Regions from separate parts of the Desulfovibrio sp. UIB00 genome, predicted to be linked through region 1. Evidence: riboswitches for the same ligand, from Rfam matches in the RefSeq annotation. Region 1 holds a riboswitch; each other region holds the start of a gene.

Region 1 (7,778 bases):
GATGGAAACAGAAATGGCTATGCTGAGCGCGCCGATCTGCACTGGTTTTGAACTAACGGAAGTGCGAAAATTTTCAAGCCTTCGGGCGAAGTCGTTTTTATCCATGCGTGGCGCGACCACGCAAAATTCTTCGCCGCCGTAGCGTCCGCAAATGTATGGTTCTGGAAACTCGTCGCGCAGCATGCCGCCCAGCTGCCGCAGGGCAATATCGCCCGCCAGGTGTCCGTAACGGTCATTGACCTGCTTGAAATAGTCAACGTCGATCATGGCGGCGGCCAGGGGGCGGCGATCTTTCCTTGCCTCGGCCACAGCCTCTTGCGCTTCAGAGAAAAACTGACGGCGCACCAGCAGGTTGGTGAGGGCATCGCGCTCTGCAAGGGCGCGGTTTTTGCGGATAAGATCCTGAATGTCAAGATTCATGGAAATACGGCACAAAAGCTCCTCAAAGGAGGATGTCTTGAACACGTAATCGTTGGCGCCTGAACGCAGAAATTGCGCTCCAGCGTCCGTGCCCACAGAAATGACAATAATGGACAGCTCGTCCATGGTGTGGGTTTTGCGGATGGCGGCGGTGAGCTTGATGCCGTCCATGCCGGGCATGTAGTGGTCGGCCAGCACAATGCGTATGGCGGGATGCTCCTTGAGGATCTGCAGGGCTTCCAGGCCGTTGCTTGCCGTGTAAGCGGTGATGCGCTGACGCCGCAGCAACTCGGATACCTGCATGCACCAGAGGTTGGAATCGTCCACAATCAGGGCTTCAACGCCGCTGTTGGCGCGCAGACGGCTCACCACGCGCATGAGGTACATCATGTCATCGGGGGTACGCTTGACGATATAATCTGTAACGCCCTGCAGCATGAGGCGTTTATAGATATCTTCGTCAAAGTGGGCGCTGACCACTACCACAGGGATGTTCCGGGCAAGGATGGCAGGGACAATTTCGCCGTTGGGGGCATCGGGCAGATTGAGGTCGCAAAGGGCAAGAAAGTACTGCGAAGGATTGTCCTCCAGCAGTTTTAAGGCTTGTTGGCGATTCTCGGCGCATTCGTAGGAAAGCCCCAATTGTTCCTTGAGATTGTGCGCCATAAAGCGCGCTGTTGTCCGACTGTCTTCAACGATGAGAACTTTCTGCATGTTTGCTTCCGCATGGGGGATTGGTTTGGGGCTGGATAAAAAAATTGCGCCGTGCAAGAGTGCGGAACCTGCGCGGCGGCTGTAAATTTTAATCGTATTGATTTTTGCTCTTGCAGTCAAAAGGGATAACGGCCCTTGCGTGTTATATTTGCAGAACATTTCCCGTCCAATACCGTCGGCGAAACAGCGGGCCAGTGCAGCGGGAACGATTGCCTGCCGCAGTTTTGCCCAAGATAACAGGCAACAAGCTCTGCGTGAGCGAGAGCCTCGCTGGCAATTGTGGGCGGCATGAACGCAATGTATGCGGTTCCAATTGGTGTATTGCCCTCTTTGCCTGGAGGGGCTGTGTTGTTGTCTTGGCATTTTCACGGCAAAGAGGTAGCAATGCCCATGTCCCCATCAATCTTGCTCGCCATCCTCTTTGCCGCCTTTCTGCACGCGCTGTGGAACATCATTGTCAAAAGCGGTGACAACAAGCTTTTTGAAACAGGCTTGAACGCTTTTGGTGCCTGTCTTGGCGCACTGTGCCTGCTGCCTTTTTTGCCGCCGCTGCCACAGGCCGCGTGGCCCTATCTTGCCATGTCGTGCATGTGTCATCTCGGCTATTACATATGTATTTCAGCGGCCTATGAGCGGGTAGACATGTCTTTTGCCTACACGGTAATGCGTGGATGCGCGCCCTTGCTCACCTCGCTGGCACTGCTGGCCTTTGGCGTGAACATGTCGGTGGGCGCATGGTGCGGCGTGCTTACGTTGTGCGCGGGGATTATGTGCCTTGCCACGGATAATATGCGTCGAGGCTATGGCTGGAGCGAAGTTTTTATCTCGTTGCGTACATCATGCATCATTATGGGGTACACGCTGGCAGACGGCCTTGGTGCGCGGGAAAGCGGCAACGCCGCCACCTACACTATTTGGATTTTTCTGATCAACGCGCTGCCCGTGCACGTTTACATCCTGTGGCGGTATGGCTGGAGTTACGTGGGCTATGCCCGTAAACGGCTTGGTGTGGGTACGTTGGGCGGTTTGGCAAGCATGGGCTCGTATGGCATTGCCCTGTGGGCCATGACCCTTGCGCCCATTGCCGTGGTGGCGGCCCTGCGCGAAACCTCGGTGATTTTTGGCATGCTGTTGGCCATGTGGCTGCTGCACGAGCGTTTTACACCCTTGCGTGGATTTTCTGTGCTGCTGGTTGTCGGTGGGGCAGCACTGCTCAAGCTGGCCTGATCAAAAGGCTGCAGGCAGGCTCGGTGATAATGGCGGCAGACTATGCGAGAGGGAACCTTTGCTGAAGGCGGCGTAGTCCACCCTGTATGGGATCGTTCTGTCCGTGGGCAAGAAGTCAGCCCTGCCTCGATGCCACGGGTGCATCGCCGGCACATTACCAACTCAAACACCCCCCGCTGTTTTATTGCTGGCGGGCAACAAGAAAGGGCGCTCCCTTGCGGGAACGCCCTTTTGTATTTTGAAGCAGAAACAGACTAGCTGTTTTCGCTTTCTTCAAACTTCTGCTTGAGCAGGTCGCCCAGGCTCTGACCGGCTTCTTGCGGGCCGGAATGGAATTCCTTGGGCTTGCGGCGTTCTTCTTCGTCCTTGATCTGCTTGATGGACAGGCCCAGACGGCGCTCTTCAGCGCTGACATGGATGACCTTGGCCTGGATTTCCTGGCCTTCCTTGTAGATCTCGGCGGGGGTCTTCACTTTCTTGCTGGAAAGCTCAGACACGTGCACCAGGCCTTCAATACCTTCTTCCACTTCAACAAAGAGGCCGAAGTCGGTGATGTTGGTCACGATACCCTTGATGGTGCAGCCCACGGGGTAGGTGTTGGGCACATGGCCCCACGGATCGTCCACCAGCTGCTTCACGCCGAGGGTGAACTTTTCGTTTTCCTGATCCACGGTCAGCACCTTGGCCTGCACGGTGTCGCCCACCTTGTACAGTTCGTTGGGATGACGCACTTTCTTGGTCCAGGAAATGTCGGAAACGTGGATAAGACCATCGATGCCGTCTTCAATGCCAATGAACATACCGAATTCGGTGATGTTCTTGATGACGCCTTCAAGGACGGTGCCTTCGGGGTACTTTTCAGCAACCAGTTCCCAAGGATTGGGGCGAACCTGCTTCATGCCGAGGCTGATGCGCTTCTTGTCGCCGTCCACGCCCAGGATGACCACTTCGACTTCGTCGCCGGTGTGAACCATCTGGGAAGGATGACGCAGCTTGCGGGTCCAGGACATTTCGGAAATGTGCACCAGGCCTTCAACGCCGGGTTCCAGTTCCACAAATGCACCGTAGTCCACCAGGTTGGTGACCTTGCCGCTGCACTTGGCCCCTTCAGGGAAGCGGGCGGAGATGTCCTGCCACGGATCGGGCACGAGCTGCTTGAGGCCGAGGGAAACCTTGTTGTTGTCGCGATCGAAGGAAAGCACCTTCAGGGTCAGTTCCTGACCGATGGTGATCATTTCCTTGGGATGGCGAATGCGCTTCCAGCTCATGTCGGTGATGTGCAGCAGGCCGTCGAGGCCGCCGAGGTCAACAAACACGCCGTATTCGGTGATGTTCTTGGCCTTGCCGGTAACGATCTGGTTTTCTTCAAGGGTGCGCAGCAGATCCTGGCGTTTGGAATCGCGCTCCTCTTCAAGCAGCACGCGGCGAGAAACGATAACGTTGCTGCGGCGGCGGTTGATCTTGAGCACGCGGAATTCGAATTCCTGGTTGACCAGGGCATCCATATCCGGCACGGGGCGCAGATCCACATGTGAACCGGGCAAAAACGCTTCCACACCGCCGATGTCCACGGTGTAGCCACCCTTGATGCGGCGGACAATGTGGCCCTTGATGACCCGGTTGTTTTCCTGCACGTCTTCGAGCTGGTCGAACACCTGCATGCGCTTGGCTTTCTCGAAAGAAAGAGTGATGGTGCCGTCGTTTTCGTTCTTGCGAACAACGTAAACGTCAACACGATCGCCCACTTTGACGGAAATGTTGCCGGCGGGGTCGCGGAATTCTGCCGCAGGAATCTGCCCTTCGGACTTAAAGTTCACGTCAACAAGCACATTGTCATCATCCACGCGGACGATTTCGCCCTTCGTGATAGAGCCTTCCTCAAGATCGCCGAAATCGGGATTGAGGTAGTTTTCAAGGGCGCTTTCGAAATTGATTTCGTTGTCGTGCCCGGTTTCCAAACCTGCCATATGTCCAGCCTCCAAACATAATTTCCCCATAACAGGGAGGTGCCTTATTATCAGGATTTCAGTAAAAGAACAAGAAAAAATACGCGCCAAATCGGCTTTAGCCGCCGAAAAATCGGGATTCCGCGCCGCTCCGGATGGCCCAGGCGCGGCAGCCCGCGCGGGGCATACCCTGCAAGGGCCTGTCTGGCGGGGCTTGCAGGGTATGCCCACTTGACTTTTATTGTCGCATGAATTGTTTTGAAAGGGTCGGCGGGGAATTCCGTTAAAATCGGAAACAGTCGCGCTGCGGTAAGAGGGAACGAAGCTTCATCGTTCCGCCACATGGCGGGGCGCTACAGCCAGTCGCGCGAGCGGCGAAGGCGAAGTCTAGGCAAGGGGCGCAAGGCCCACGCCCTCAAGTCCGAATATCCTCCGGCATTTTATCCAACTTCAACCCGTCAACGCGCCATTGAGGAGGTTGCCATGCTGCGTGCTACGCCGCATTCCATTTTGCATTATTTCACCCGTACCCTTTTGCCCATTCTTTTGCTGTGCGCCGTTATGGGCGCGCCTGCGCTTGCTCCTGCCGCTGAATCCGGCGCAGAGAGCCCCAAAGCGGGCGTGCTGCTGGTGGCCTTTGGCACCAGTGTTCCCGAAGCCCTGGTTTCCATGAAGGCCGTGGATGCGGAGTTCAAGGCCGCTTTTCCCGGTCAGCCGGTGGTGTGGGCCTATACCTCGCAGATTATCCGCAAAAAAATAGCCGCCGAGGGGCATCCCGTGGGCGGCATCAGCGATGGCCTCGCCCAGCTTGCCAAGGACGGCGTCAAGGTCGTGCGCGTACAGTCGCTGCACGTCATGGCGGGCGAGGAGTTCAGCGCGCTTGAACGGGCCGTGCTTATCGATCTGCAAAAAAATCCGGGCCGCTTTGACTCCGTGTTTCTTGGCCGCCCCATGCTGGAATCGAAAAAAGACGCGCAGGAACTCATTCAGGCCATCAGGGAAGACGTCAAATCCCTGCGCGGCAAGGATGCAGCCCTGGTGCTCATGGGCCACGGCCAGAGCCATGGCCGCGCGGATCTGACCTTTGAAGGTACGCGCGCCGTGTTCCACGATGCGGACAAACGCGTGTTTATGGCGACAGTAGAGGGTGCGCGCAGCGTGGACGATCTGCTGGTGGAACTCAAGGCAGCCAAGGTCAAGAAGGTGGTTATCGAACCGCTCATGCTGGTGGCTGGCGATCATGCGCACAACGACATGGCCGGGGATGAAGACGATTCCTGGGCCTCGAAACTCAAAGCAGCCGGCTTCAAGGTGGAGACCAACCTCAAGGGTTTGGGCCAGATTGCCGGTGCGCGCGCCATACTGGTGCGCCATGCCCGCGAAGCTGCCGATGACCTGACCAAGGAACCCAAGAAGCAGTAGCAGGGCTTGCCTGCGCCGCATATTTGTTGCGGGAGCCGCATAAGCCGGGACAGCGCGTCTGGTTTGTGCGGCTTCTGTTTTTGGGTGCGGGAAATTGGGGAATGCGGGCGATGCGGTGTTTCGCGGAGGTTTTTCAGACTAGTTGTAAGGCTCAGTGCGCTTGAGAATGTTGCGACTTAAGCCTGCCGTGCCACCAGCCAGGCCAGCATGCCGCCCTGCGCCGCAATGGCGGCCGCAAGGGCCAGCCAGCAGCCCCAAAGGGGCAAGGCCTTGGGCGCAATGCCCGCAGCCAGCGCCAGCATGCCCTGAAATGCCCTTTTGAGAGGCCACAACAACGCCAGCCCCGCCCACACCGATGCGCTCAGGGTAAAAACCTGCAACTCCTTGATTTCCCACAGCCCCACCAGCGAGGCATACAGGTCAACATTGCCGGAATTATAGGCATTGCCGATGAGTTCCAGCCTGTCCAGAGCCGGGCCGTCAGTGCAAATTGCGCCAAGAATGAAAAAAATGGCCACAACACCAAGAAACAGCAGCAGAAAAAGACCAAAGGTGCGCATTTGCCAGCGGGAATGCGCCACGCCAGCAAAATCGCCGATGCGCCGCGCAAGAAAATGCAGGGGAATTGCCAGAAGCGGCACTGGCACAATGAGCAGGCCCAGACCGGGCCTCACCAGCGCAAACGATCCCCCTGCAAGCATGAGGTAGCCTGCAAGCGAGAAAATGGATGCGGGTAAGGCGGCAAGGGGCATACGCGCTCCAGTGTCGGCGGTTCTGGCGCGTAAAACATGGGCGCGCTCGCATAAAATCCTATGCCAAAAAGGGGCAAAGGTCTATGCGGCAAAGGGAGTTGTGATAATTTGCCGGGGTGGAGCGCACATGCGGCAATGCAAGCGTCCGCCGTCGGGCGAAGGGCTGGCGCTCTGCCCCACCCACTCTGGGCGGCGACTTTTGCCTGATGTTTTGGCCTAGCGTTCGGGCGTGGTGAGAAAGGCGGGCATGCTGGCCGCAGCCGCACGGCAGGATGCGTCATCAGGGGCAAAGCAGCACAGGATGGCGCACCAGGACCCGCCATCACGCTGTTGCGCCACGCAGCGGTCTAGCTGTCTGTCGGGGCAACTGGCGGCTGGGGCAAGGTCGGGCAGGGCAGCGCGGCAGGCAGCTTCAAGCCGCAGACATTCGGCTTGTGCCTGATTCGGCCCTGTTGTCTGATTTTTTGCTGTGTTGACGTGTCGGGCGCACCATGCGGGGCTATCCACATCGGCGATTTCGCGCGCGGAGGCAGCGAGTGGCAACAGGCAAAAGGCCAGCAGGCATACGGCGACAAAGCTCATAATAAAGGCGCAGGGCAAAAACCCCGCGCCAGTACAATCAATATTTTTCGGCACGGCCTAGCGCTTGTCCACCACGCGCTTGGATTTGCTGAAGGTACGCGGCAGGCTGGCGTAGTCCGCCACGCTCACGGAAACACGGGCCATGATGGCCTTGTGCAGACGGGTTTCAAGCTCATGGGCCAGGGCGGCATCGTTGCCTGCGGTCTGCCCCTGCCCGCGTTCCACGGTGAGGGCCAGATGATCAAGGGAGCGATCATCGCGGGTGAGTTCCACCTGATATTCACCGCCAAGCTCCGCAAACTGACCGATGACTTCCATGAGCTGACCGGGGTAGATGTTCACGCCACGGTAAATGATCATGTCGTCCGAGCGTCCGAGGATGCGGTCATGTCGCGGCATGGCAAGGCCGCAGGAGCATTGGCCCGGCAGCAGGCGCGAAAGGTCGTGGGTGCGGTAGCGCAGCAAGGGCACGGCCTCCTTGCACAGGCTGGTAACGACCATTTCGCCCACTTCGCCCTCGGCAACGGGCTGCATGGTGGCGGGGTCAAGCACTTCGATGATGAAGAGGTCGGCCCAGTAGTGCAGGCCTTCGTGGGCATCGCAGTCGATGGCGGTGCCGGGGCCGTACATTTCGGTCATGCCGCCGATATCGTAACAGCCCTCAAGGCCGAGCTTGCTTTCAATGGCGAGGCGCATTTTTTCGCTGCGGGTTTCT
Region 2 (7,778 bases), on a different contig from region 1:
TTGCTGCGGGGCGCTGGGCCTCCGCGAAAATTTCAGCCAGCATGCCATGCACTTACGGGAATGTGCCGTATTTGCTCCGCCGCAGCGCCAACAAGGCGCGCGAAGGCGGCAGCATGCTAATCCGCTTTTTGGAGAGTACGTTTTTTTTGAAAATATGCAAGCGGGCAAGGGGCGGGCGGGAAAATGAGCGCAGCGTGAACGGCATCTTGCCGATCTAACATCCTGCGGAGGCAGAAGAAAAGCTGCGGGGGAGTGCGCGGGGCAGGGGCCGCATCCGCCGGATCACATCATTGCAATGCGTTCCGGCAGATGCGGCAGGCAAAAATCAGTCTTCAAGCATCTTGAGTTCGGCGGAGAGCTGGCCCGAATTGGAGCGCAGCAGCACGTAGCCGCCCTGCGCCAGCATGCCGGGGTTGACCACTAGGGTGCGGCCCACGCGGTCCATGGCGCGCGATTCGTGGATATGCCCGCACAGGCAGATGTCCGGCTGGGCTTCTTCCAGAAATTCGCGCACGGCTGTGGAGCCCACATGGATACCGCCGGGGATCATGTCGCAAGCGGTATCCTTGGGCGGATTGTGCGAAACAAGCACGCTGTGCGGATAATGGCGGGCTTTTTGCCAGCAGGTTTCAAGCCACGCGGAAAATGCGGATTCCGGAAATTCGCTCGGCGTGCCAAAGGGCGTAAATGTGGAGGCTCCAACGCCAAAAATGGCGATTTCGGGCGTAAGCTCACGGGTGACGGCGTGGAGGTTCCAGCCTTTTTCGCTCAGCCACTGGTCAACTTCAGGCCTGTCCATGTTGCCGATCTGGGCCATCACGGGGATGTCGTGGACGCACAGGGCGTTCATGACCTGCTCTGCCTGCTTGACGCCGCCGGTGATGGTCAGGTCGCCGGTAACGATAATGCCGTCAGCCTGCGAGAGTTCCGGTATCTGGGCAAAACGTTCAGGCTCGTCGTGGATGTCGCCCACGGCGATCCAGAGAAAATCCTGAGAGTCGGCGCTTGGCATGGTGTTGTTTCCTTTGTTACAGTGGCGCAGGTGTTGAGAATGCCACACATTGCACCACAAGGAAAGTGCCGCTTGCCCTCCAATGCCACGTCCCCCGTGCCTGCGCCGCCCACTCAACCAGCGCATCAGCCAGATGCTCCGCCAAAGAATCCGGCGGGCAATCTTTCTGCCGTGCTGCCCGATGCTATGGCTCAGGCCAGAAACGATGTGCGTAAAGTTATGCGCCGTCTGCGGGCGGAGCAGTCGCCCCAGTTGGCCGAAATCCGCAGCGAGGCGGCGCAAAACAGGCTGATGGAATCCGCCCTGTGGAAGAATGCCCGCTCCGTGGCTCTCTATGTGGGTGTGCGGGGCGAGCTTGGCACGCAAGCCCTGCTGCGCGCGGCATGGCAGGCCCATATGCTCGTGTGGCTGCCGCGTGTGCGGCGCAGCGAACCTGGATTTATGGATTTTGTGGCGTGCAGCGGCCCGGATCAGTTGCGGCCCGGCCCCCTGGGGCTGCTTGAACCGCACGATTCCCTGCCCGGTTTCGGGCCGGAAGCTGCGGGCGGCAGTGGCGCAGGGGCACACCCCCTTGCCCCCGACCTTGCGCTCCTGCCCGGCGTGGCCTTTGATCTCGCTGGCGGGCGGCTGGGCTATGGGGGCGGCTATTACGACCGCTTTCTGGAAAAAGGATTCACCTGCCCCCGCGTGGGTCTGTGTTTTGAATTTCAGCTTGTGGAATCCCTGCCCCTGGCCCCCTGGGACCAGCGGGTCAACTATATATGTACTGAAGAGCGTATGCTGTGGCTGTAAGCTATATCCCCTTTGTTTTCCCCGGTGTTCCGCAGGTGCGTTGCGCCTTTCAGACCCGCGCCGGAGGCGTGAGCCTTGGCGAATTTGGCGGCGGCAACATTGCTTTTACCGTGCAGGATAACCCCGAACACGTCATTGCCAACCGTCGCAGCATGCTGGAAGGCCTGCGCCCGCAAGGCATGACCGCCTGGGCCGAACTGATGCAGGTGCACGGCGACGGTTTTGTTTTTGAGCCGGAGGCCGTGGCCTGCGAAACGCCCGTCACGGCGGAAGGCGACGGCATGGCCACAGCGCGTCCCGGCCTTGGCCTGCTCATTAAGACGGCAGACTGCCAGCCCATCCTCATTGCCCACAAAAGCGGCGCGTACATCGCCGCCATGCATGCGGGCTGGCGCGGCAACCGCTGCGATTTCCCCATCACGGGCGTGGCCCGCTTCTGCGAGCGTTACGGTCTTGAACCGTGCGATCTGCTGGCCGTGCGGGGGCCCAGCCTCGGGCCGGGCAAGGCGGAATTTGTCAATTTTGACAAGGAGTGGGGCGCTCCCTACCTGCCCTGGTTTGACGCCAGCAGCAAAACCATGGATTTGTGGGGCCTCACGCGGCACCAGCTGGAGCGGGCGGGGCTTTTGCCGCGCAACATCTACGGGCTGGACATCTGCACCGCCAGCAACAACGATCAGTTTTTCTCCTATCGCTGCGCCAGACGCTCGGGCCGTCAGGCCAGCCTTGTGTGGATAGCAGCCTGAGCCATTGACAGGCCGCAAGGCCGCGCCTAGAGTGTTGGCGGCATTGGTAGCCGGGCAGACCGGCTTGAAAAGGGAATCCCGTGAAAAACGGGAGCGGACCCGCCGCCGTAAGGTTCTTAACCTTGCTCCATCTTGCGCCACTGGAAACGGGAAGGCCGGAGCAGGGGAACCAAGCCGGAAGACCTGCCATGCCCCAAGGTGCGCAGTCATGGAATGACGGCACCACGGTGTGGCATTGGCCGCCCCACGGCAACGGGTTTTTGCCGGCAGGACAGAGGAAATACGGGCCTCTTCCACCACGAGTGGAAGAGGCCTTTTTTATGCCCGCGCAACGCAGGCCGCCACTGGGCAAGGGTCTGACCCCTGAGGTCAGCCAACGCTTTGGCCCGCGTTTGCCCCCGCAGGCTACGGCCAGAGGGCTGGCATGACCAGAACGACCGAGTCTTCTCCTTCCTCCTATCCGCAATCCCGCAGGCTGTGGCCGGTTTTTACCGGTCTTGTGGTCGTGTGGCTTGTTTCGCTGCCGCTGGCCTGCTTGCCTGGGCCTGTGCCCTTGAGCGCGCAGAGCGTGTTTCGCGCTTTGGCGGCATTGGCAGGCTTTGCGCCCGCACCCGATGATCCGGCCCTGACCGGAGTTGTGGTGAGCATCCGGCTTGCCCGGGTGTGTCTGGCCGCCCTGTGCGGCGGCGCTCTGGCTATGGCCGGGGCGGCATTGCAGGGCGTGTTGCGCAATCCGCTGGCGGATCCTTTTACTTTGGGCATTTCCGCCGGAGCAGCCTGTGGGGCCAGTATGGCTATCGCCCTTGGCGGGCCGCTGGTGGTCATGCTGGGGAATATTCCGTGGCTGGGCAATGTGCCGGGGCTGGCTGGCTTCAGTCATGCCGGGCTGGTGGCCCCTGCGGCTCTGATCGGCGCGCTGGCGGCCCTTGGCTGCGCACTGTGGCTGGGGCGCGGCGACGGCGCGTTCAGCCGGGAGAGCGTTATTCTTGCGGGCATTGCCGTGGCCGCTTTTTTGGGGGCGCTGGTGGCCCTTGTGAAGGCCCTTAACGAGGAATCCGTAACCAGTATTGTGTTCTGGATCATGGGGTCCTTTCAGGGCCGGGGCTGGAGCAGTCTGCCCCTCTTGCTGGCAACTCTTGTGCCTGGATTGCTGGCAACGGCCTTTGGCTGGCGCGCCCTGGACGTGCTTGCCCTTGGCGATGAACAGGCCGCTCAGACTGGCCTTGATGTGGGCCGCGCCCGCCTGTGGCTGCTGGCCGGGGCAAGCTGCATGACCGCTGGCTGCGTGGCCGTGGCCGGGGTGATCGGATTTGTGGGGCTGGTTGTGCCCCATGTGTTGCGCCTGCTGCTGGGCTGGGGGCACGGCCCCTTGCTGACTGCGGCCTTTTTGGGCGGCGGGGTGCTCTTGGTCTGGGCGGATGTGCTGGCCCGCTGCGTGCTTTCCGGCGGTCAGGAACTGCCCGTGGGCGTGGTCACTGCCTTGCTTGGCGGGCCGTTTTTTGCCCTGCTGGTGCGGAGGCGCTGATGCTGCGGCCTGACCAAGATATTCGCCATGAGGGGCGCACGGCGCCGCCTGTGCTGCGTATTGCCGGGCTGCGCGCCGGATACGGCGGGCAGAGCGTGCTGCACAAGGCGGGCTTTACCCTGCACGCCGGGGAGTGCGCCGCCCTGCTTGGCCCCAATGGCAGCGGCAAAACAACGCTGCTGCGCGCCCTTTCTGGGGTGCTGACGCCGCAGGCTGGCGCCATTGAAATTCAGGGGCGTCCGCTGGCGGCGTTGAAGCCGCGCGAGCGCGCCCGCATGGTGGCGGTGGTGCCGCAGCGAGGGCAGTTGCCGCAGGGCCTTACCGCACGGCAGATGGTGCTGCTCGGGCGTTTTGCCCACCTTTCGTGGCTTGGGGCCTATGGGCGGGAAGATTATGCCGCAGCAGACCGGGCGCTTGAAGAAACCGGAGCCGCGCCGCTGGCGCAGCGCAGGCTCACAGAACTTTCGGGCGGCGAGCTGCAAAGGGTTTTGCTGGCCCGTGCCCTTGCGCAGGAAAGTCCGCTCCTGCTGCTGGACGAGCTGGCCGCAGGGCTGGACTGGGCGCGAATGGTTGATCTGTTCGACCTGCTTGAACGCCGCCGCGCCGCTGGAGCCTGTGTGCTCATGGCAGTGCACGACTGCAATCTGGCGGCCCTGTATGCCACGCGCCTCATGGGGCTGCGGGACGGAAACCTGGTTTTTGACGGGCCGGTAGCAAAGGTTTTTACAGAGGAGAATCTTGGTGCGCTCTACAACATACCCATCTGCGTATTGCCCCACCCCCAGTGGGGACTGCCTCAGGCCTTGCTTGCCAGTGCAAAAGGTCCATGGAGCGGGAAAAAATCTGCTGTCCCGGCAGTCTCTTCTGCTGAGTCTGACCTATTGTCTGGCCCTATGCATGGCGCTCAGTCCGATTCTGCTTCCGGCAGAGGCGCAGGCGGCTAATTCTGAAAACAGTGAACGCAGTGATTCCGCCCCCATTGTCATCACGGACGACACGGGCGCAACCGTAACCTTTGCCCAACCCGTCAAAAGGGTGATCGCCCTGTACGGAGCGTTTAACGAGATTTTTCTGGCCCTTGGCGCTGGCGACCTGCTGGTGGCGCGCACCGCTGCCGACGGCAACCTGCCGGAGCTTGCGGCCCTGCCAGCTATTGGTACGCACATGCGTCCCAATGCCGAGCTTGTGCTGGCGCAGCAGCCGGATGTGGTCTTGCAGCTTGAAGGCCGCAGCGAAGCACAGACCCAGACCGAAAATCTGCGTTCCTTGGGGCTGAACGTACTGACATTTGAAGTAAATTCTTTTGAGCGGCTGTTTGAGGTTACGGAAATCCTGGGGCGGCTTGCCGGGCGCGAGGATAGGGTCCAAACCATCGTAAACGGCTGGAAGAGGCGTGTGCAGGCATTGCGCAGCCGCAATGCTGGCAAGCCCGTGGCGCGCGTCTTTTACGAGGTGCGTTATCCCAATCTGCTGGCTGCCGGACGCGGCGGCATCAGCAGCGAGATACTGGCCCTTGCCGGGGGCGAAAACGTGGTGAGCGACAGCAAAAAGCTGGTGCGCTACAGCGAGGAAGCCCTGATCGCGGCAGACCCGGATGCGTACATTATTCAGAAAGGCCCCATGAATCCTGAGCCAACGCCTCTAGCGGAGCGCGATCATTACAGGAATTTGCGCGCCCTGCGCGTTGGGCGCGTGCTCGTGGTGGACGAAGATCGTTTTGCCCGCCCCGGCCCCCGCGCCCTGGATGCGGCGGAAGAGCTGGACAGCTGGCTGCACCGCTGATCCCACTGATCCCATAAATATTTCAGAGCATTGTAAAGAGAGCAGTTAATGAACGGAATTCTCTATGGCGTAGGCGTCGGCCCCGGCGCGCCCGATCTTTTGACCCTGCGGGCAGTCAGGGTGCTGGGCGAGGTGGATGTTATCCTTGCGGCAGCCTCGCCCCGCAATGATTTTTCAGCGGCGCTGGACACGGCGCGCCCGCATCTGCGGGCCGATGTGCGCGTGTTGCGGCTGGAATTTCCCATGACGCGCGACCGCGCCGTCTTGCGCGAGGCGTGGCGCGTAGCAGCCCAGACAACCAGAGATGTGCTGGAAAGCGGGCAGAGCGCCGCCTTTCTGACCATTGGCGATCCGCTGGTGTACAGCACGTTTGGCTATCTCATGCGCACCCTTGGCGAATGCGCGCCGCATCTGGCGGTGGAGGTCATTCCCGGCATCACTTCCTTTCAGGCGGCAGCTGCCCGCACCCGCACCGTTTTGTGCGAAAACGGCGAGACCTTGCGCATCATACCGGGCATCAACAGTCGGGAGAGTCTGGAAGACTCATTGCAACAGAGTGATACGGCTGTGATTCTCAAGGCCTATCGAAATTTGCCCGCCATTGCGGAAGCCTTGGGCGCAACCAACAGGCTGGAGTCGTGCGTGCTGGCGAGCCATGTGGAGCAGCCAGCGGAGAAGGTCTGTCAGGGACTTGGCGGGGCTTGTGCTGCGGGTGAAACTCCGCCCTATATGTCGTTGATTCTGAGCCGTAAGCCCCAGGCGTAGCCCTGTGGCAGTGTAGGGGGGAGAGGGTAAGAAAAGGCGGGAAGAATTGGTGCGTGGGTGAGCCTGTCAGGCGCATTTACGCAAACCCGACTTTTTTGGCCTGACTGCGTTAAAGTCCTGTTTTTGATGCTCACGTACTTGAGTACGCTGCGCTCAAAAACAGGACTTTTCCTTGTCAGTCCAGAAAAATGCGTATTTTGCAAATTCGCCCAACACCAACCATCGCCTCCGCTTTGCTCCGGCGAGTTTAAGGAAGGCGACTCCACGACCAGCTTTTGATGGAGGGCAGCTCTTTCTGAATCGCAATTCATTCTGCTAGTTATGACCGAATGGAACTTGCCATTTACGCGCATAACTTTCCTATATCGCGTAGTTTTTTTGTTGTGGTTAGCCTGGGCTTGGAGGTGACTGAAAACCCAGAATCCGTGGGGAAAGAGTACGAAGCCATTTCCTAAACGAGCGACTAGATCAGTGGAATTTGGCTGAAGCGGATACTGGTCGAAGCGAAGGCGTCCTCTGGCATTTACGCGGCGCGGAGGGAGATCACCTGAGCGAGCGCAGCGAGTGAGGGAAGCTCCCGCAGCTATAGCCGCGTTGCCCTCGCTGTTTTGCGGAAGCTGAAAACCTTTCTTAGGGGGTGCTTCGGGGGGGATGCAAGGGGGGCCGAGAAGGGGGCGTAGCCCCATAACCGGCCCCGCCTTGCTGCGCGCCGCACAGGCGTCCCAAACTCCGCCGGACGGCGGAATCCCGTGCCCAGAGGGCAGAAAAGATAAACTTAGTGCCTCTCGGGCGAGGCTGGGCCGCGCAGGCGTCCCAACTTCGCCGGACGGCGGAATCTAACGCTTGACCGGCATAAACAGATCAAAGGGCATACTCGGATTCCAGTCCGCAGGGTACAATTCAAAGCAGGGGGCCTGCTCGTTCAGTTTCCATTCCTGCTGCCCGCCAAGCCATGTCTGGTACATGAACATGTATCCCGCACCGATGCTCTCCAGATTCGGCACAGTGCAGCGGGCGTAGGAGCCGAACGGTATGGCGGTGGTTTCAATGCCTGCCGGAATCTGTTCGTCAGCCTCAACGGCGGCCCAGTAATCAAAATCCTGGGCATTGAGCATGACGGAAACGCCGTAGCTTTCCTTGCCATAAATTTTTGGCA
Region 3 (7,778 bases), on a different contig from region 1:
CGAGCAGCAGATGCTGGCCGTGGGCCGCGCGCTCATGAGCCGTCCTGATCTGCTCATGCTGGACGAACCTTCACTGGGGCTTGCTCCGCTGCTGGTGCGCGAGATTTTCGACATCGTCAAGCGCATCAACGAGGAGGGTAAAACCGTCCTGCTGGTGGAGCAGAACGCCTTTGCGGCGCTTTCTGTGGCGCACTATGCCTATATTCTTGAAGTTGGCAGGGTGGTACTTGAAGGCCCGGGGCGCGAACTGCTCGAAAACCCCAAGGTCAAGGACGCCTACCTCGGCGGCTAGACCTGCTCCTGATTTCAGACCGCGTTGATCTGGTCAGCGCTCAAACCGGCAGTCGTACGATTGCCGGTTTTTTGTTGCTGAAAGCTTCGGAAATTCAGCAGGGCGCAACCTTATACCGTCGGGCCGCCGGGGGGGGTAAAAGACTACGCCTTGCCACCCCGTGCTGGGGGTATTAGTATTCAGGTTGGTTAAAAACAGTCCGGGGAGCAGGGCGGTTACTGCCTTTGCCTCTGCCTTCTTGCGACTGCAAATCCATAAGGAGCAAACATGCAACGCATACTTCTGTTATTGCCCCTCCTGCTGGCCTTGCTGGCTGGCGCGGCCTCTGCCGCACCGGGCGAACAGCGAACCCTGACCAAACTGCCCAACGGGCTTTCCGTGTATATCATCAAGGACAGCCGCTTCCCTCTGGTGGCAACGCGTCTTTACGTGCGCACCGGTTCGGCCAATGAGGACGCCAAGCAGGCGGGCATCAGCCATCTGCTGGAGCACATGGTCTTCAAAGGTACAGAGCACCGGCCCAAGGGCCAGGTGGCGCGTGATGTGGAAGCCCTTGGCGGCTACCTCAACGCGGCCACCAGCTTTGACAAGACATGGTACATGACGGACATGCCCGCTGCCCACTGGCGCATGGGCATGGACGTGGTGAAAGAAATGGCCTTTCAGGCCGCTCTGGACCCCAAGGAACTAGAGTCGGAAAAAGAAGTGGTGATTTCCGAGCTTGAGCGCGATCAGGATTCGCCCATGAGCAGGCTGTTTGAAAGCCTGCAGGTGTCCACACTCCAAAACACCCCCTACGGTCGGCCCATCATCGGCTTTAAGGAAACCGTGCGCGCCATCACCGCCGACGACCTGCGCGCCTATGTGCAGCGCTGGTATCAGCCGCAGAACATGATGCTGCTGGTGGCGGGCGATATTGACCCGCAGACGGTGCTGCAACACGCGCAGGAACTTTTTGGCGGCATGGCCAACACCAACGATTTCGTTACGCCGCCGCAAGTTGATTTGCTCGCTGCTCCCGGCGGTCAGCGCGTTGAAGTGGTGCGCGGCCCCTGGAACAAGGTCTATCTGGGTATGGCCTTTCCTGCGCCAGCCCTGCGCGATCTGCGCTCTGTGGATCTGGACGTGCTGAGCTACCTGCTTGGCGGCGACGGAACTTCGTTGCTGAGCCGCAAATATGAGTATGAAAAGCAGCTTGTGGACAGCATCAGCGTTGGCAATATGAGCCTTGAGCGCGCGGGCATGCTGTACATTACAGCCAATATGGCTCCGGAAAAGCTGGAGGCCTTTTGGCAGGGGCTGACCACAGACCTTGCCAATCTCAAGGCCGCAGACTTCAAACCCGAGGCCCTCAAGCGCGCCCGCTACAACCTTGAAGACAGCATGGATCGCTCGGCGGAAACGCTCAACGGTCTGGCCTCCTGGCTGGGCAGCGTCCAGTTTGAGCTGGGCGGCGATGTGGCGGAACAGAACCTGCGCTTCACCCAGCGCAATGTTTCGCAGCCGCAGGTACAGCAGGCCATTAACCTTTGGCTTGACCCCAGCAGGGCGCGGGTGCGTGTGCTCGCGCCTGAAAATGCCAAGCTGTCCGATCTGGAAGCCGTGCTGCAAAAGAACTGGCCCGGCAGTGCCGCTGCCAAGACCGCGCAAAAGGCTTCGTCCACGGCGGGGCAGCAGGAAGTGGTCGACCTGGGGCAGGGGCGCACCGTCATTCTTATCCCTGATGCCACAGTGCCCTATGTGGCGGTTGATCTCATGCTGCCCGGCGGCAACGCCCTGCTGAAGCCCGACCAGCAAGGGCTGGCAGAACTGACGGCCAGTACCCTTGGCGATGGCAGCGGCAAACTGGACGCCCAGGCCATGGAACGCTATTTCGCCGACCGCGCGGCTTCTCTCTCCGCCAAGGCAGGCCTGCAAACCTTTACCGTGTCCCTGACCGGCCCGGCCCGATTCAATGCCGATTATTTCTCCATGCTGGGCGAGGTGCTGGGCAAGCCCCGCTTTGAAGCCAAGGAAATCAAGCGTGAAGCGGAAAACATGAAGGCCGCCATCCGCCAGCGGGCCGACAGGCCTACCTCCTTTCTGTTCTCACGCGTGAATCCCTTCATCTTCCCCGGCGGTCAGCCCTACGGCTACGATAGTCTGGGGACGGAAGCGAACCTTTCCAAGTTCACTCCCAAGGATGTACGCTCGTTCTGGGACAAGCAACTCGTACAGCCCTGGGTGCTGGCCGTTGCTGGAGATTTTGACCGAGAGGCAGTGCTGGCCTTTGCCCGCACATTGCCCACGCCAGACAACAAGGATTTCTCCTTGCCCGCCCCCTCATGGGGTGATGCCCGCAACCTTGATCTGCATCTGCCGGGGCGCAATCAGGCCCACGTGCTCCAGATGTTCAAGGCTGTGCCTTACACCAGCCCGGACGCCCCGGCGCTCATGCTTTTGCAGTCTGTGCTTTCCGGCCAGAGCGGCCTGCTGTTCAGCCAGATGCGCGACGAGCAGGGCCTTGGATACACGGTCACGGCCTTTTATCGCGCCATGCCTCAGGCTGGCATGATGGCTTTTTACATTGGCACTACGCCCGACAAGGTGGCGCAGGCGCGTGAAGGCTTTGCCAAGATTATTGCCGATATCAAGGCAAAACCCCTGCCTGCGGAATTGCTTGAGGCCGGGGCTAACCGTCTGCTTGGTGAATACTACCGCGACAAGCAAAGCCTTGATTCCCGCGCGGGCGTGGCAGCCACAGACGCCGTGCTGGGCCTGCCCCGGGATTTCAGCAAGTCGCTCATCGACAAGGCGGCCAAGCTGACCCCTGCGGATATTCAGGCTGTGGCGCAGAAGTATCTGGACGACAAAAACCTCTACAACATGATCCTGCTGCCGTAGGCGGTGTTTCGGTTTTATTAATGGGCCGCATCGGATACACGATTACGCTTCCCTGCATAATGGCGGTGGGAGCGGAGTTGGGCCGATGCGGCCCCTTGTGTTTATTGGCTGTTACGGAATGCTCAATCCCTGTTTGCGTGTACAAAAAAAGTTTTTATAAACGATATGTTCGGCAAGGGGCGGGCAAATAAAAATGTCAAGTCCGAGGTAAGTCCTCTTACGTGGGCGAGGCCGTCTTGAAAACCCGGCGTGGGTAGAGTAAGTTCTTGCCTGCGTTACGGGAACTGCTTTCCGAGGAAAGCTCGCCAGGTATCGGCTGCGGTCGCAGTGCCGGGGCCTGGGCGGCAGCGTCATGTGGGCATGATGCCTGAATTCATGGCGAAATGTTTCAGCAGCGCCAATCAAAGCCACACGTGTTGCGGGTCAGGTTGCCTGATCCGGCTCTAGCTAGGGCGAACATTTTTGTTCACGCCCTCATTGTTTTGCGGCCTAAATGTAGTGAAAAATTGGGCAGGCAAGAAAATTCAATAGTGAATTCGCAGTGTTACTACGGCACTAGGAGAGCTTTTTTGCGTGCATTTATTGACAGGGTGCAATTCTTTTGAGATTTTCTAGACATTGAAAGCGCCATGGAGCTTAATAGGGAATTCCCGTGAAAATCGGGAGCGGACCCGCCGCCGTGAGCCTGTTTAACACCGCTTTTCCACGGGTGCCACTGGATAAAACCGGGAAGGCCGAAAAGCGGCAGGCAAGCCGGAAGACCTGCTTTCAACCGTTCTAAGAAAGTGGAGCATTTGCAACGGGCTTTTGCAGATGAACCGTCAGAAAAGGCCATTGATGGTCTCTCCGCCCGTTTTATTCGGGCGGCCTTTTTGTTCATAGCCCACACGTTTGGAGCGAAGTTCATGCTCGCCAGCATTATTAAGCGCGACGGCACGGAAGTGCCTTTTGATTCGGTCAAGATTCTCAATGCCATCACCAAGGCCAATCAGGCCGTTGGCGGTGAAGACATGTCCCCCACTGACCTGCTGTTTGTCACCGAAAAGGTGTGCAAAAAGCTGGAGTCGCGCAGCCTCAAGCATGTGGAAGAAATTCAGGATGTTGTTGAAGAAACCCTGATTCAGTACGACTACGCCAAGAGCGCCAAGGCCTACATCCTGTACCGGGCCGAGCATACGAAAATCCGTAATGCGGAATCGTATCTCATGGATATCTATAAAAAACTTACGTATTCCCCGGCCCTTCAGGAAGACATCAAGCGCGAGAATGCCAATATCGATGGCGATACGGCCATGGGCACCATGCTCAAGTATGGTTCCGAAGGCTCAAAATTCTTCATCGACAACTACATTCTGCCCAAGGATGCCTCTGCCGCGCACCTTAACGGCGATATTCACATTCACGACAAAGATTTTTACATGCTCACGGAAACGTGCTGCCAGATTGACCTTATCCCCTTGTTTAAAAATGGTTTTTCCACGGGGCACGGGCATTTGCGCGAGCCCAATTCCATTGAGAGCTATTCGGCCCTTGCCTGCATTGCCATTCAGGCCAACCAGAATGAAATGCACGGCGGCCAGAGTGTGCCGCATTTTGACTTTGCCATGGCCGAAGGCGTTATCAAAACCTACCGCAAGGAATATGAGCGCGCCTTTGCCGCCTTTTTGCGCATTGCCCAGAATCTGGAAGAGCAGGCAGCCATTGACGCAGCCAGAGAAACCATCGCCCTGTTGCCAGAAGGCCCGCGCCTTGGCACCTGCGATGCCTTTGGAGAGGCCCTTGTGGCGGCTGTCCCCGAGGCCCGGCGCGAGCTTTTGACGCGCGCGCATGCCTACGCTGCCGGCGAAGCCCTCAAATACACCGAGCGCCGCACTTATCAGGCCATGGAAGCCCTGATCCATAACCTGAACACCATGAATTCGCGTGCAGGCGCACAGGTGCCTTTCAGCTCCATCAACTATGGCACGGATATTTCTGCCGAGGGGCGCATGGTTGTCAAAAACCTGCTGCGCGCCACCAAGGCCGGGCTTGGCAACGGGGAAACCTCCATTTTCCCCGTGCAGATATTCAAGGTGAAGTCCGGGGTCAACTATAATCCCGAAGATCCCAACTACGACCTTTTCAAGCAGGCCATGGATGTTTCCGCCATGCGTCTTTTCCCCAATTTCAGCTTTCTTGATGCGCCGTACAACCTTCAGTACTACCGCCCGGGCGACTATAATACGGAAGTTGCCTACATGGGCTGCCGCACACGCGTACTTGGCAACGTGTACGACAAGGACAGGCAGGTCACGTGCGGTCGCGGCAATCTGAGCTTTACGTCCATCAACCTTCCCCGGCTGGGGCTGGATGCGCGCGGTGACATCAGCCGTTTTTACGCTCTGCTGGACGACAAGATTGATCTGGTGTTCCGCCAGCTGCTGCATCGGCTCAAGATCCAGAGCGCCAAGAAGGTGCGCAACTATCCCTTCCTCATGGGCGAGGGCATCTGGCTTGATTCCGACAAACTGGGTTGGGACGACAGCATTGAAGAAGTGCTCAAGCACGGCACACTGACCGTGGGCTTTATCGGCCTTGCCGAAACGCTCAAGGCTCTTGTGGGTCAGCACCACGGCGAAAGCGAGGATGCCCAGAAGCTTGGCATTGAGATTGTTACGCATCTGCGCAAACGGTGCGATGACGAAGCTGAAAAGACAGGACTCAACTTTTCACTCATCGCCACCCCGGCGGAAAGCCTGAGCGGGCGCTTTGTCAACCTCGACAAGGAAAAGTTCGGCAGCATCCCCGGCATCACTGACAGGGATTACTACACCAATTCGTTCCACGTGCCGGTGTACTGCCCCATCAAGGCCTTTAAAAAAATACAGATCGAGGCTCCATACCACGCGCTGACCAATGCGGGGCACATCACCTATGTGGAACTGGATGGCGATACCTGCAAGAACCTTGAGGCCTTTGAGAGCATCATCCGTTTTATGCACGATAATGGCGTTGGCTACGGCTCCATCAACCATCCCCTGGATCGCGACCCTGTCTGCGGCTATGTGGGTGTGATCAACGGCACCTGCCCCCGCTGCGGCCGCAAGGAAGGCGAAGGCGTGAGCGCCGAGCTGCTCAATGAATTGCGTAGAAAATTCCCGCACACCCCCAAGTGGGACTAGCGGTCAAATACATTTTTTCCATCAATTTTGCTTTAAGAACAAGGAGAGCGAAAATGCTAATGAAATCGCGTCTGTTCGAGGAAACCAAGCCCGCGCAGAAACTTGTGGGTCAGGATGTGGGCTTTGAACGTACCCGCCGCATCACCGGTTACCTTGTGGGAACGCTTGACCGTTTCAACAACGCCAAGCGCTCGGAAGAGCGCGATCGTGTCAAGCATGCCTGAATCCGGTAATGCCGGGGTCATGCGGCTGTCAGGCATTGTGGAGGAATCCATAGTGGACGGCCCGGGCCTGAGGTATGTCTTGTTCACGCAGGGTTGCCCGCATCACTGCAAAGGGTGCCACAATCCGCAGACGCACGACTTTGAGGGCGGCTTTCCGTTTACGGCGGAGGCCGCCCTTGCCCAGATTGGGGAGAATCCTCTTCTGGCGGGTGTGACGCTGTCTGGCGGGGAGCCCTTTGAGCAGGCCCAGGCGCTCTGCGCCGTGGCCGAGGGCGTACAGGCCATGCGCAAAAATGTGATGACCTACACGGGGTACACATTTGAAGCCCTGCTTGCCCGCAATGACTATTGGACAAGTCGGCTGCTGGAACTGACGGATGTTCTTGTGGATGGCCCCTATGTGGAAAGCCTCCGCGACCTAGAATTACTGTTCAGGGGCAGTTCAAACCAGCGCCTTCTTGACCGCTCCGCCCGAGAACGAATAGCGGCAGCATTGCTTGGCCGTTGAACTTTTTGCGAGTCCTGACAGGCTGCTCTGTCGGCCACGTCTGTTCCCCGCTTTTTGCGGGGTTTTTTATTAGGGGCTGGCCGCAGAGGGCTTACTGCTTCGGCGTGGGGGTTGTGCCGATCACATAGGAGGCAAAACCCCCATCCATCTGCTGTATATGATCCACCAGCCAGGTTTTCAGGTATTCCAGCAGGGCAATATCAATAAAGGCCTTGTCGTCAAGCACGGCCTCCCTGAGTTCTGCCACTGTTTTTCTGAAATTCTGGTGCACTTCAATGTGCCGTGCCGTGAGCGGATAAGCCGTGCGGCTGAAGAAAATTTCTTCTGTGGCAAAATGGCTGAAGGCATAGCCCGTCAGATCATCAAGAATTTCCAGCAGCAGTTTTTTATCGCAGCCCTTCTGCATGCCACGGTGCAGCTTGTTGATGTACGAGAGCAAGAGCTTATGCTGGCCGTCAATGACCGGAATGTTCGTATTGTAACGGCTATCCCAGGGAAAGGCCTCTGCAAGCGCAGTATCTGCTTCGTTTTTATCAGTGGTGTCTACGTCCAAAAGCTGGCTGGCGTGCAGCAATATGCATTCGCTACGGTGCAATGCCGCAGAAAGGTCAAGAATCTGGCTCCTAGTGTGCGGGCGGTCCACAGCCAGCCCATTGTCCGCACCAGCAGCAGTCGCCATGTCATTCAATTCAGATTGGGCTTTGCGCAGG

What was found. A riboswitch is a leader RNA that binds a small molecule or an ion and turns the genes downstream of it on or off. The one in region 1 is predicted to bind cobalamin.
Positions count from the first base shown of each region.
Region 2: it holds a riboswitch for cobalamin, as region 1 does, so the genes downstream of both, JMF94_RS13545 (iron ABC transporter permease) here and JMF94_RS01035 (sirohydrochlorin cobaltochelatase) in region 1, are expected to answer to the same signal.
Region 3: it holds a riboswitch for cobalamin, as region 1 does, so the genes downstream of both, JMF94_RS12900 (anaerobic ribonucleoside triphosphate reductase) here and JMF94_RS01035 (sirohydrochlorin cobaltochelatase) in region 1, are expected to answer to the same signal.

Region 1 covers NZ_JAETXJ010000001.1:235,690-243,467, forward strand. The annotation lists gene JMF94_RS01020 (diguanylate cyclase) at 1-1,134, opposite strand, end outside; gene JMF94_RS01025 (DMT family transporter) at 1,525-2,361, shown strand; gene JMF94_RS01030 (30S ribosomal protein S1) at 2,616-4,328, opposite strand; cobalamin riboswitch at 4,539-4,759, shown strand; gene JMF94_RS01035 (sirohydrochlorin cobaltochelatase) at 4,791-5,729, shown strand; gene JMF94_RS01040 (hypothetical protein) at 5,906-6,481, opposite strand; gene JMF94_RS01045 (hypothetical protein) at 6,698-7,063, opposite strand; gene JMF94_RS01050 (phenylacetate--CoA ligase) at 7,121-7,778, opposite strand, start outside.
Region 2 covers NZ_JAETXJ010000010.1:25,959-33,736, reverse strand. The annotation lists gene JMF94_RS13560 (metallophosphoesterase) at 326-1,012, opposite strand; gene JMF94_RS13555 (5-formyltetrahydrofolate cyclo-ligase) at 1,052-1,804, shown strand; gene JMF94_RS13550 (polyphenol oxidase family protein) at 1,795-2,550, shown strand; cobalamin riboswitch at 2,578-2,756, shown strand; gene JMF94_RS13545 (iron ABC transporter permease) at 2,975-4,075, shown strand; gene JMF94_RS13540 (ABC transporter ATP-binding protein) at 4,075-5,019, shown strand; gene JMF94_RS13535 (ABC transporter substrate-binding protein) at 4,973-5,857, shown strand; gene cobI (precorrin-2 C(20)-methyltransferase) at 5,906-6,622, shown strand; gene JMF94_RS13525 (GyrI-like domain-containing protein) at 7,459-7,778, opposite strand, start outside.
Region 3 covers NZ_JAETXJ010000009.1:19,494-27,271, forward strand. The annotation lists gene JMF94_RS12890 (ABC transporter ATP-binding protein) at 1-292, shown strand, start outside; gene JMF94_RS12895 (pitrilysin family protein) at 560-3,175, shown strand; cobalamin riboswitch at 3,781-3,960, shown strand; gene JMF94_RS12900 (anaerobic ribonucleoside triphosphate reductase) at 4,081-6,336, shown strand; gene nrdD (anaerobic ribonucleoside-triphosphate reductase) at 6,396-6,560, shown strand; gene nrdG (anaerobic ribonucleoside-triphosphate reductase activating protein) at 6,553-7,068, shown strand; gene JMF94_RS12915 (bacteriohemerythrin) at 7,160-7,778, opposite strand, start outside.